Regions from separate parts of the Ruminococcus sp. D54t1_190329_F1 genome, predicted to be linked through region 1. Evidence: predicted binding sites of a transcription regulator. Region 1 holds the regulator's gene; each other region holds the start of a gene.
The links. Region 1 encodes LexA, which represses DNA repair genes until DNA is damaged. Its sites were predicted from a motif close to CNAACANNTGTTNG; they were not measured.
Positions count from the first base shown of each region.

Region 2: uvrB (excinuclease ABC subunit UvrB) is a predicted target of LexA. The motif match lies at 1,557-1,570, and genes of this name have one in related genera.
Region 3: uvrA (excinuclease ABC subunit UvrA) is a predicted target of LexA. The motif match lies at 1,872-1,885, and genes of this name have one in related genera.

Region 1 covers NZ_JADNDC010000018.1:22,760-26,047, forward strand. The annotation lists gene yqeK (bis(5'-nucleosyl)-tetraphosphatase (symmetrical) YqeK) at 1-254, shown strand, start outside; gene rsfS (ribosome silencing factor) at 367-735, shown strand; gene lexA (transcriptional repressor LexA) at 804-1,424, opposite strand; gene I2D69_RS09905 (HlyD family efflux transporter periplasmic adaptor subunit) at 1,658-3,073, shown strand; gene I2D69_RS09910 (YggS family pyridoxal phosphate-dependent enzyme) at 3,108-3,288, shown strand, end outside.
Region 2 covers NZ_JADNDC010000002.1:121,501-124,788, forward strand. The annotation lists gene uvrB (excinuclease ABC subunit UvrB) at 1-1,475, opposite strand, end outside; gene I2D69_RS01435 (chromate transporter) at 1,726-2,301, shown strand; gene I2D69_RS01440 (chromate transporter) at 2,298-2,867, shown strand; gene I2D69_RS01445 (TIGR00730 family Rossman fold protein) at 2,959-3,288, shown strand, end outside.
Region 3 covers NZ_JADNDC010000008.1:82,391-85,678, reverse strand. The annotation lists gene uvrA (excinuclease ABC subunit UvrA) at 1-1,759, opposite strand, end outside; gene hemW (radical SAM family heme chaperone HemW) at 1,919-3,055, opposite strand; gene I2D69_RS05320 (hypothetical protein) at 3,112-3,288, opposite strand, start outside.

The DNA of each region.
Region 1 (3,288 bases):
GTGAAATGAGTCTTCTTGAAAAGATTATTTATATTGCAGATTATATTGAGCCCATGCGTTATAAAGCAAGCCGTTTACCGGAAATTCGCAAACTTGCGTTTGAAGACCTGGATGAGTGTATGTATGAGATCCTGAAAGATACCCTGGAGTATCTGGAAGAAGATTCTGCCGATGATATTGAGCCAACTTCCAAGGAGGCTTATATTTATTATAAAGAATTGCATAATAAGCGTAATAACGTATCTGATAATTAATACTCCGCATATACTGGCGAATATTTTGTCACGTTTAAAGACATTTGTTTGCGCAGGAATTTGAAATAATATTGGGTCAGTATAGGCATTATTAAGAAAGGAGCAGATCAGAATGAGTACAGTAAGTACAGAGAAAATGATGGCACAGATTGCCTGCAAGGCAATTGATGATAAAAAGGGACAGGATATCAAGGTAATTGATATTCATAATGTTTCTGTAATTGCAGATTATTTCGTAATCGCAAGCGGTACAAACTCCAATCAGGTTCAGGCGATCGTCGATAATGTGGAGGAGCAGCTTGGACGCGCTGGCTTTGAGGCGAAGCAGATCGAGGGAAACCGCAATTCCAGCTGGATTCTCATGGATTACGGCGATGTGATCGTGCATGTGTTTGATGAGGAGAACAGACTTTTCTATGATCTGGAGAGAATCTGGAGAGATGGAAAGGTTTTGGAGATGGATGAGTTCTTAGAGAAATAAAAAGTCCCCTTTAGCAAACAAATTGTCTGGAAACAGCAATTGTTTGCTAAAGGGGAAATTTTTTATGACTATTGGTAGAAACGCATGACACCAAATACTTTACCCAGAATCTGGATTTCTCCTGTAATGATAATGGGATCCATGGTGTCATTCTCTGGCTGAAGGCGGTAGTAGCCCTTCTCCTTATAGAAGGTCTTCACTGTGGCAGAGTCCTCTACCAGGGCAACTACAATGTCGCCATTATCGGCAGTAGGCTGCTGCTTTACCAGGACCTGATCACCATCAAAGATTCCTACATTGATCATGCTGTCGCCTTTTACCTTCAGCATGAAGCTCTGTTCATTGGGCATAAATTCTGCCGGGATGGGAAAATAGCCATCTACATTCTCTACAGCCAGAATAGGCTGTCCGGCGGCTACGGTGCCTACAATCGGAACATTGACCACTTCACGGCGGACAAGATTGAAATTGTCATCTATGATCTCTATAGCTCTCGGCTTCGTGGCGTCGCGGCGGATGTATCCGTTCTTCTCAAGAGCTTCCAGATGGGCATGAACAGATGATGTAGACTTCAGATTTACAGCTTCACAAATCTCACGAACTGCTGGCGGGAATCCGCGGTTCAGAATCTCACTTTTAATATATTCTAAAATTTCCTGCTGTTTTTTGCTGATTTTACCATATGTCATAAGAGTTTTCCTCCGAAATTCATTCAACTTTTTCTTATCATATCATATTTTTCTTAATTAAGCAAACAGATATTCTGAAAATATGTTCGTTTTTTGATATGCAGGCTGTTCACAGCTTCCAGCTTTGTTCACACACTTTTCGTTTTCTTTTCCTTGTGTTCACCGGCAAAAAATGGTACAATTGTTTGGTATGAAAATTCAGAGCCCGACTCAAAAACAAAGGGGGAATCCGCTTGTCCGAGAAGAAATCTAACAAGCCTGGCAAAACGGCAGGACTTTTTGTCCAGTTAAAGAACATATTCGGACTGAATATTGCCACCGTTGCTTTTGGTATATTGTTATTATATATGATTTTTACTGCATTTTTACTTGTAACCTCCACACATATCGAATCTTACCAGGTTACCACAGGTCCTTTGTCGCGAAACGAGACCTACACTGGTATTTCTCTTCGGGAAGAGAGTGTTTTTAAGGCAGAATCCTCCGGTTATGTGAATTATTATGCCCGGGAGGGAAGTAAGATCAATGCCAACGGTGCTGTTTACGGATTAAGTTCCGGAAAAATTGCAGAAACCAAGTCTGCATTGACTGCTGATGAACTGGAGAAGATCCGCAGTTCTATGCTCAGCTTTTCCAAAGGATTTTCCGGAAGTAAATTTAACAACACTTACAGTTTTAAGAACCAGCTGGAGGGAAGCATCCTTCAGTATGAGGGAATTTCCACTGACGGGAATGCAGATTCACAAGTAGTGACCATCGGCGGACAGAATATCTGTAAAGCCCAGGAAGACGGCATTATCCTCTATTCTATGGACGGCTATGAGAATAAGACTGTGGAAAACATTACAGCAGAAGATTTTGACCAGACTTCTTACCATGAAACGGATCTGAAGACATCCGAAAAGGTGCAGGCCGGAGATAACATTTATACAAATATTACCAGCGAATTATGGAGCCTGATCATTCCACTAAGCGACAAACAGGCCGCCAAGCTGGAGGGACGTTCCACCATTCGTGTGAAATTTCTCAAGGATGATATGACACAGAGCGGCGATTTTTCCATCATAAAAATCGATGGTGACAAATATGGAAAAATCGACTTCAGCCGCGGTCTGATCCGCTATGCATCTGACCGTTTTCTGGATATTGAACTGGTTACCAATACAGTAACCGGTCTTAAGATTCCCCTTTCCGCTATTGAATCCAAGGATTTTTACGTGATTCCGGCAGAATATGCCACAACTGATCCTGACAGCGGAAGTGTAGGCTTTAACAAGATTTCCAAAGATTCCAGCGGAAATAACGTAAGAACCTTTATCAATGCTACAATCTACGGTAAAGTTAAAATTGAATCAGATGATGATTCTGCTGATGAAGCTTACAATTATTACGTGGATAGAAGCGCTTTTAAGGAAGGAGATGCTATTGTAAAAGATGACTCCAACCAGCGCTTTATTGTAGGGGAAACAGATTCTCTGGAAGGCGTTTACTGCATCAATCAGGGGTATGCGGTATTCCGTCAGGTAGACATACTGGATCAGAATGAAGAATATGCCATTATTTCCAGTAATACATCCTACGGACTTTCCCGTTATGACCGTATTGCCAGAGACTCCTCCCAGGTAAAAGAACAGGATATTCTCTACTAAGTTTAACATATACTATTTTTAAGGAGGCTTATAAATGTTAGCTGAAAATTTACAGCAGGTAAATGCAAATATTGAAAAAGCCTGTGCTGCTGTTTCCCGTGACCCAGGTGAAGTCACACTGGTGGCAGTAAGCAAGACCAAACCGGTCTCCATGCTTCAGGAAGCGTATGATGCCGGTGCGCGTGTTTTTGGAGAAAATAAAGTCCAGGAGATCA
Region 2 (3,288 bases), on a different contig from region 1:
AGACGCATGTCGCGGATGATTTCTGCACGCTCTAGGGTATCAATATCCGAATGAAGATAACGGACACGGATTCCCACATCTTTCATATACTGTGTAAGATCCTCGGCCATTCGCTTGGTGAGAGTTGTGATCAGCACTTTGTTTTTCCTGGAGGTTTCTTTCGTTATTTCGGAAATCAGGTCGTCTATCTGTCCTTCTACAGGGCGCACCTCCACCTTCGGATCCAGAAGACCGGTAGGACGGATGATCTGCTCTGCGCGGAGAAGCTCATGGTCGTATTCATAATCTCCCGGGGTAGCAGATACAAACAAAACCTGGTCAAGTTTATTCTCAAATTCTTCAAAACTCAGAGGGCGGTTATCCTTGGCAGAGGGCAGACGGAAACCATAATCTACCAATGTCTGTTTACGGTTCTGGTCGCCTGCGTACATAGCGCCAACCTGTGGGACTGTCTTGTGTGATTCATCAATAATAAGAAGAAAATCATCCCCGAAATAATCCAGCAGAGTATAAGGTGGCTGCCCTGGCTCCAGTCCGGAAAGATGACGGGAATAGTTCTCAATACCGGAGCAAAAGCCGGTTTCTTTCATCATTTCAATATCAAAGTTGGTACGCTCGGAGATACGCTGGGCTTCCAGAAGCTTGTCTTCGCTTTTAAAGTAGTCTACCCGTTCTTTTAATTCCTCTTCAATGGCAATGGCCGCTTTCTGAATCTGCTCCGCTGGTACTACATAATGGGAAGCAGGGAAAATACCGATGTGCGCAAGCTGGCATTTGATCTCTCCGGTAAGCACATCAATCTCGGAGATACGGTCAATCTCATCTCCGAAAAACTCAACTCTGACAGCAGTATCTGAGCTGTTAGCAGGAAAAATCTCCAGAGTGTCACCACGGACGCGGAAGGTACTTCGGTGGAAGTCCATTTCATTTCGGGTGTACTGAATGTCGATCAGCTCCCGGATAACCTCATCACGATCCTTAGTCATGCCAGGACGCAGGGAAATCATCATGTCCTGAAATTCCTGAGGAGAACCCAATCCATAGATACAGGACACGGAAGAGATGATAATAACATCTTTTCGCTCTGACATGGCGGCAGTGGCAGAAAGACGGAGTTTGTCAATTTCATCATTGATCGCAGAGTCCTTGGCAATATAAGTGTCAGAAGAAGGCACATATGCTTCGGGCTGGTAATAATCGTAATAGGAGACAAAGTATTCCACTGCGTTCTCAGGGAAGAATTCCTTAAACTCACCGTACAGCTGTGCTGCCAGAGTTTTATTATGGGCCAGGATCAGAGTAGGCTTATTCAGCGCCTGAATAACGTTTGCCATAGTAAAAGTTTTACCAGAGCCGGTGACACCAAGCAGCGTCTCAAACTGATTTCCCTCTTTAAATCCCTTTACCAGTTTCTCAATAGCCTGTGGCTGGTCGCCGGTTGGTTTATACTCGGAATGTAATTCAAAATGATCCATATAAGTCCTTTCTTTTATAAAATCAAACACGCTTTAACTGTTTTCAGTATAGCATCCTTTTTTATAAAAGTACAGCAGAATCGAATATTTGTTCTACTCTCTGAAATGCCAGAAGCATTCCAAAACTTTAATTGACAGACATACCTATAGTGCGTTATCTTAAAAAAGAAAAGCGTTATTGTTCACGACCTGACCAGTAACACGCATCGCGATGTACAGAAATTATGCAAAATTATCAGGAGTGCCAGAAATGGAAGAAAAACAAAGAAATAAAAGATATGTGCTGCGGAAGCTTTTTTTTGCCTCTTTATATCTTAGTACGTTTACTTTTGGCGGCGGATATGTGATCGTTACTTTATTAAAGGAGAAATTTGTGGATCAATATCACTGGATCGATGAGGAAGAAATGCTGGATCTGGTGGCAATCGCACAGTCATCTCCAGGAGCGATTGCAGTAAACGGAGCAATTGTGGTGGGATACAAGCTTGGGGGACTACCGGGAATGCTGCTGTCTGTTCTGGGGGCTATTATTCCGCCAATGGTGATCCTGTCCCTGATTTCCTTGTTTTATGATGCATTCCGCTCTAATTATTACATAGCAGCTCTTTTGAAAGGCATGACTGCCGGCGTAGGTGCTGTGATCATTTCCGTGGTATACGACATGGAGAAAAACGTGGCGAAGTCAAAAGACTGGGTAAATGTGATTATTATGGTCATCAGTTTTTGTGCAAGCTATTTTCTGAAGGTGAACATTATTTATATAATACTTATTGTGTCTGTATTTGGATTTGCGCGTACATTTGTGAAGGAGGGATGGAAAAAATGATTTATCTTCAGCTCTTTTTCAGTTTCCTTCAGATCGGTGCATTAAGCTTTGGAGGCGGATATGCAGCAATGCCTCTTATACAGGAACAGGTAGTGACTATGCATGGCTGGATTTCCATGGAAACTTTTTCGGACCTTGTGACCATTGCAGAGATGACCCCTGGTCCTATTGCAGTAAATTCCGCAACCTTTGTAGGAACCAGGATTGCAGGTCCTGGGGGCGCAGTGGTGGCTACTCTTGGCTGTATTTTACCCTCCTGTATAATTGTAACCCTGCTGGCATATATTTACACGAAATACCGGAAAATGTCCCTTCTCCAGGGAACTCTTACATCCCTTCGTCCGGCGGTTGTGGCCATGATCGCCAAGGCAGGAGTTACCATTTTAGTATCATCTTTTTTTATAAATGGTGCAGTGGAACTGTTTCGGGAAAACATATGCATTCGAATGGTGGTATTCTTTACTGCCGCACTGGTGCTTTTGAGAAAATATAAAATGAATCCCATTCTGGTGATGGTTTTGTGCGGTGTGGCCAATATGGCGTTTTGCGCGGCTGTCGGAAGCTGACTGGAAAAGATATGCCAGCTGACTTTCGTATATGGTGCTGCCGCAGGTGGGCAGCACCTGTGTTTAGAAGAAAAATAAGGAGGACAACAGATTGAACATATGTGTATATGGTGCTTCAAGTGCGCTGCTTAAAAACATTTATTATGAAAAAACAGAAGAGCTTGGAAGAGCAATGGGAAAAAGAGGTCACGGTCTAGTGTTTGGCGGCGGAGCTACCGGAATGATGGGAGCAGCAGCCAGAGGCGTGGCAGCAGAAAATGGTTACATACTTGGAATTGCTCCCCGCTTTTTTGACCAGCCAGGAGTTCTGTATGAGAAATGTACGGAATTTATTTTCACAGAGAATATGAGAGAGCGCAAAAAACTTCTGGAAGAAAAATCAGATGCTACGATCGTAGCACCTGGCGGAATTGGTACCTAC
Region 3 (3,288 bases), on a different contig from region 1:
GTTCCTCAGCAGTGCCCATTCCAACAAGCTGTCCACCATGTTCTCCTGCGCCGGGTCCGATATCTACAATACAGTCCGCTGCGCGCATGGTATCCTCATCATGTTCAACCACTATAAGACTGTTTCCCAGGTCTCTTAAGTGCATCAAAGCACCAAGAAGTTTATCATTATCCCTCTGATGCAGACCAATACTTGGCTCATCCAGAATATAGGCAACCCCGACAAGGCCGGAACCGATCTGGGTAGCAAGACGGATTCTCTGTGCCTCTCCGCCAGACAGAGTACCAGTGGCACGTGCCAGGGAAAGGTACTCCAGACCTACATCTGCCAGGAACCCCACTCTGGCTCTGATCTCCTTTAGTATCTGCTTTCCAATAAGCTGCTGCTGCGGAGACAGCTGCATTTCTGCCAGAAATCTCTTCAGCTTATCAATGGACATATTGGTAATTTCATAAATATTCTTATCCGCTACCGTGACCGCAAGTGACTCCTTCTTCAGTCGCTGTCCCCTACATGCTTTACACGGAGTGATCTGCATAAAGCTCTCGTATTCCTGTTTCATAGATTCAGAGCCAGTCTCTTTATAGCGCTGTTCCACATTCCTTATAAGGCCTGGAAAAGCCACATCATAAACACCCTCTCCGCGCTGTCCCTTATAATAAACCTTCACAGAATGTCCGCCTGTACCATACAGAATAATATCCTGTATCTTCTTGGGATAATCTTTAAAAGGTGTATCCAGATCAAAACCATATTCCCTGCAAAGGGCATTCAGAATAGCATTGGTAAAACTGCTCTTATCTGTGCAAGACTGCCAGCCCATTACTACAATAGCCCCTTCAGAAATGCTGAGAGACTTATCCGGGATCATAAGATCCGGGTCAAATTCCATCTTATAACCAAGGCCAAGGCACTCCGGGCAGGCCCCAAATGGGTTATTAAACGAAAAACTTCTTGGCTCGATCTCATCAATACTGACTCCACAATCCGGACAGGAAAAGCTCTGGCTGAAATTCATATAATTTCCGTCCATGGTATCCACCACAGCCAATCCGTCAGCCAGATTCAATACTGTCTCAAGAGAATCTGTAAGTCTTTTCTCAATTCCAGGCTTCACGATCAGACGGTCTACAATAATGGCAATCGTGTGTTTAATATTCTTATCCAGGGTAATCTCCTCTGAAAGTTCATACACATTTCCATCGATTTCCGCACGTACATAACCGCTGCGTCTGGCCTGATCCAGTAATTTCGCATGGGTACCCTTGCGTCCTCGTACTACCGGTGCAAGAAGCTGGATCCTGGTGCGCTCCGGCAATTCCATAATCTGATCCACCATCTGGTCTACTGTCTGCTTGGCGATCACCTTGCCGCATTTCGGACAATGTGGAATACCAACACGGGCGTATAAAAGACGGAAATAATCATAAATTTCTGTCACCGTTCCTACTGTGGATCTGGGATTGCGGTTAGTAGACTTCTGGTCAATAGAAATAGCCGGTGGAAGTCCCTCTATGCTCTCCACATCTGGCTTTTCCATCTGGCCAAGGAACTGTCTGGCATAGGAAGACAGAGATTCCATATATCTTCTCTGCCCTTCTGCATAGATCGTATCAAATGCCAGTGAAGACTTTCCTGATCCGCTTAAGCCGGTAAGAACTACAAACTTATCTCTGGGAATATCCACACTGAGATTCTTCAGGTTATTCTCATTGGCTCCTCTGATTCTGATAAACTGTTTCTTATTCTCTGCTGCCATCTGTTCCTCCATTTCTTAACCGGAAAGCACCGGCTGTAACTCCCTGTATCCTGATCTGATCCGGAATCCTCCGGCTCAGATATTTCTTAATGTGTTCTTCAAGAATATCACAAGAACATTTGTTCGTCAACCATTTCTAAATTCTTTTTCCACCAAAACTTACAGCAAAAAATCTGCCATCACTGCATTACTCACATGAATGCCTTCTCTTGATAAAAATATCCTGCCGCTTTCTTCCAACAGCAGTCCCTGTTTCTTATATTTTTTCAGAACTTCTCCATATATATTCTCTATTGCAGTGCCAAAATACTCCTGAAATTCCTTTTTGGACACGCCCCGTGTCATACGAAGTCCAAGAAACATAAACTCTGCCATCTCATCTTCTCTTGTAAGAAGTTCCCAGTTTTTTCGAATTTTTTCTGGTGCACTGCTGTTTTTCAAATATTCCTGCATATCGGAAGTATTGGAAAAACGTTCCTTTCCCAATAAGGAAGCCGCTCCAAGCCCAAGCCCCAGATAATCCTTTCTCTGCCAGTATCCTTCATTATGTCTGCATTCACACCCTGCTTTTGCATAGTTGGAAATCTCATACTGATGATAGCCATACTCTTTCAGAACTACAGCAACATCTTCATACATGCGGTACTCCGTATCTTCATCAGGCAAATCCAGCTTTTTTCTGGAAAAAGGGGTGCCCTCTTCAATAATAAGACTGTATGCCGAAATGTGCTCCGGGCCAAGTGCCGCCACCGTCCGAAGGTTCTCTATCCAACCTTCATAACACTGTCCCGGAATGGCAAACATCAGATCCACATTTATATTGGAAAAGCCAGCCGCTCTTGCCATCTGAAAGCTTTCCAGAAACTGTGCATAATTATGAATTCTTCCAAGCATAGCCAGTTCCTTATTGTTTGGCGACTGTAAGCCAATGCTGATCCGGTTAATTCCGTATTTTCTGTAAATAGAAAGTTTCTCAGGCGTCAATGTTCCAGGATTTGCTTCAATCGTTACCTCCGCATCCGCCGAAAACAAAAAATAATCTCTCAGCCCCTGTAAAAGCTTTTCCATTACATCACATTCCGGCACAGAAGGTGTTCCCCCGCCAATGAAAACTGTATCTACCGGACGTTTTTTCAGATTCTTTGAAACCGTCTCCATTTCCCGTAAAAGTGCATAAATATAAGCTTCCTGCCCGGCCCTGGTAGAGGGACCTGACAGGAAGTCACAATAATCACATTTCTTTATGCAAAACGGGATGTGAAGGTACAATTCCAAACCATTCTTCTTTGTTCCCATTCTGATTTTCTCCACATTGTTTATTTTCTTCTGTTTACAATGCTGTTTCTGTAAAATTAATCTCCACTACCGGTCTCAGTTTCTTCATCTGTTGAATTTCCAGTAGCATCACTGCCGCTGTCAGACGAATCTGCAGCAGTCTGCTCTTCTGAAGAGCCGCTCTTACTGCTGCCTGCAGCCTTTCCCTCTTCTTTTTGAACCAGATACTCATTCACCATAGTCACGCTTCCGCT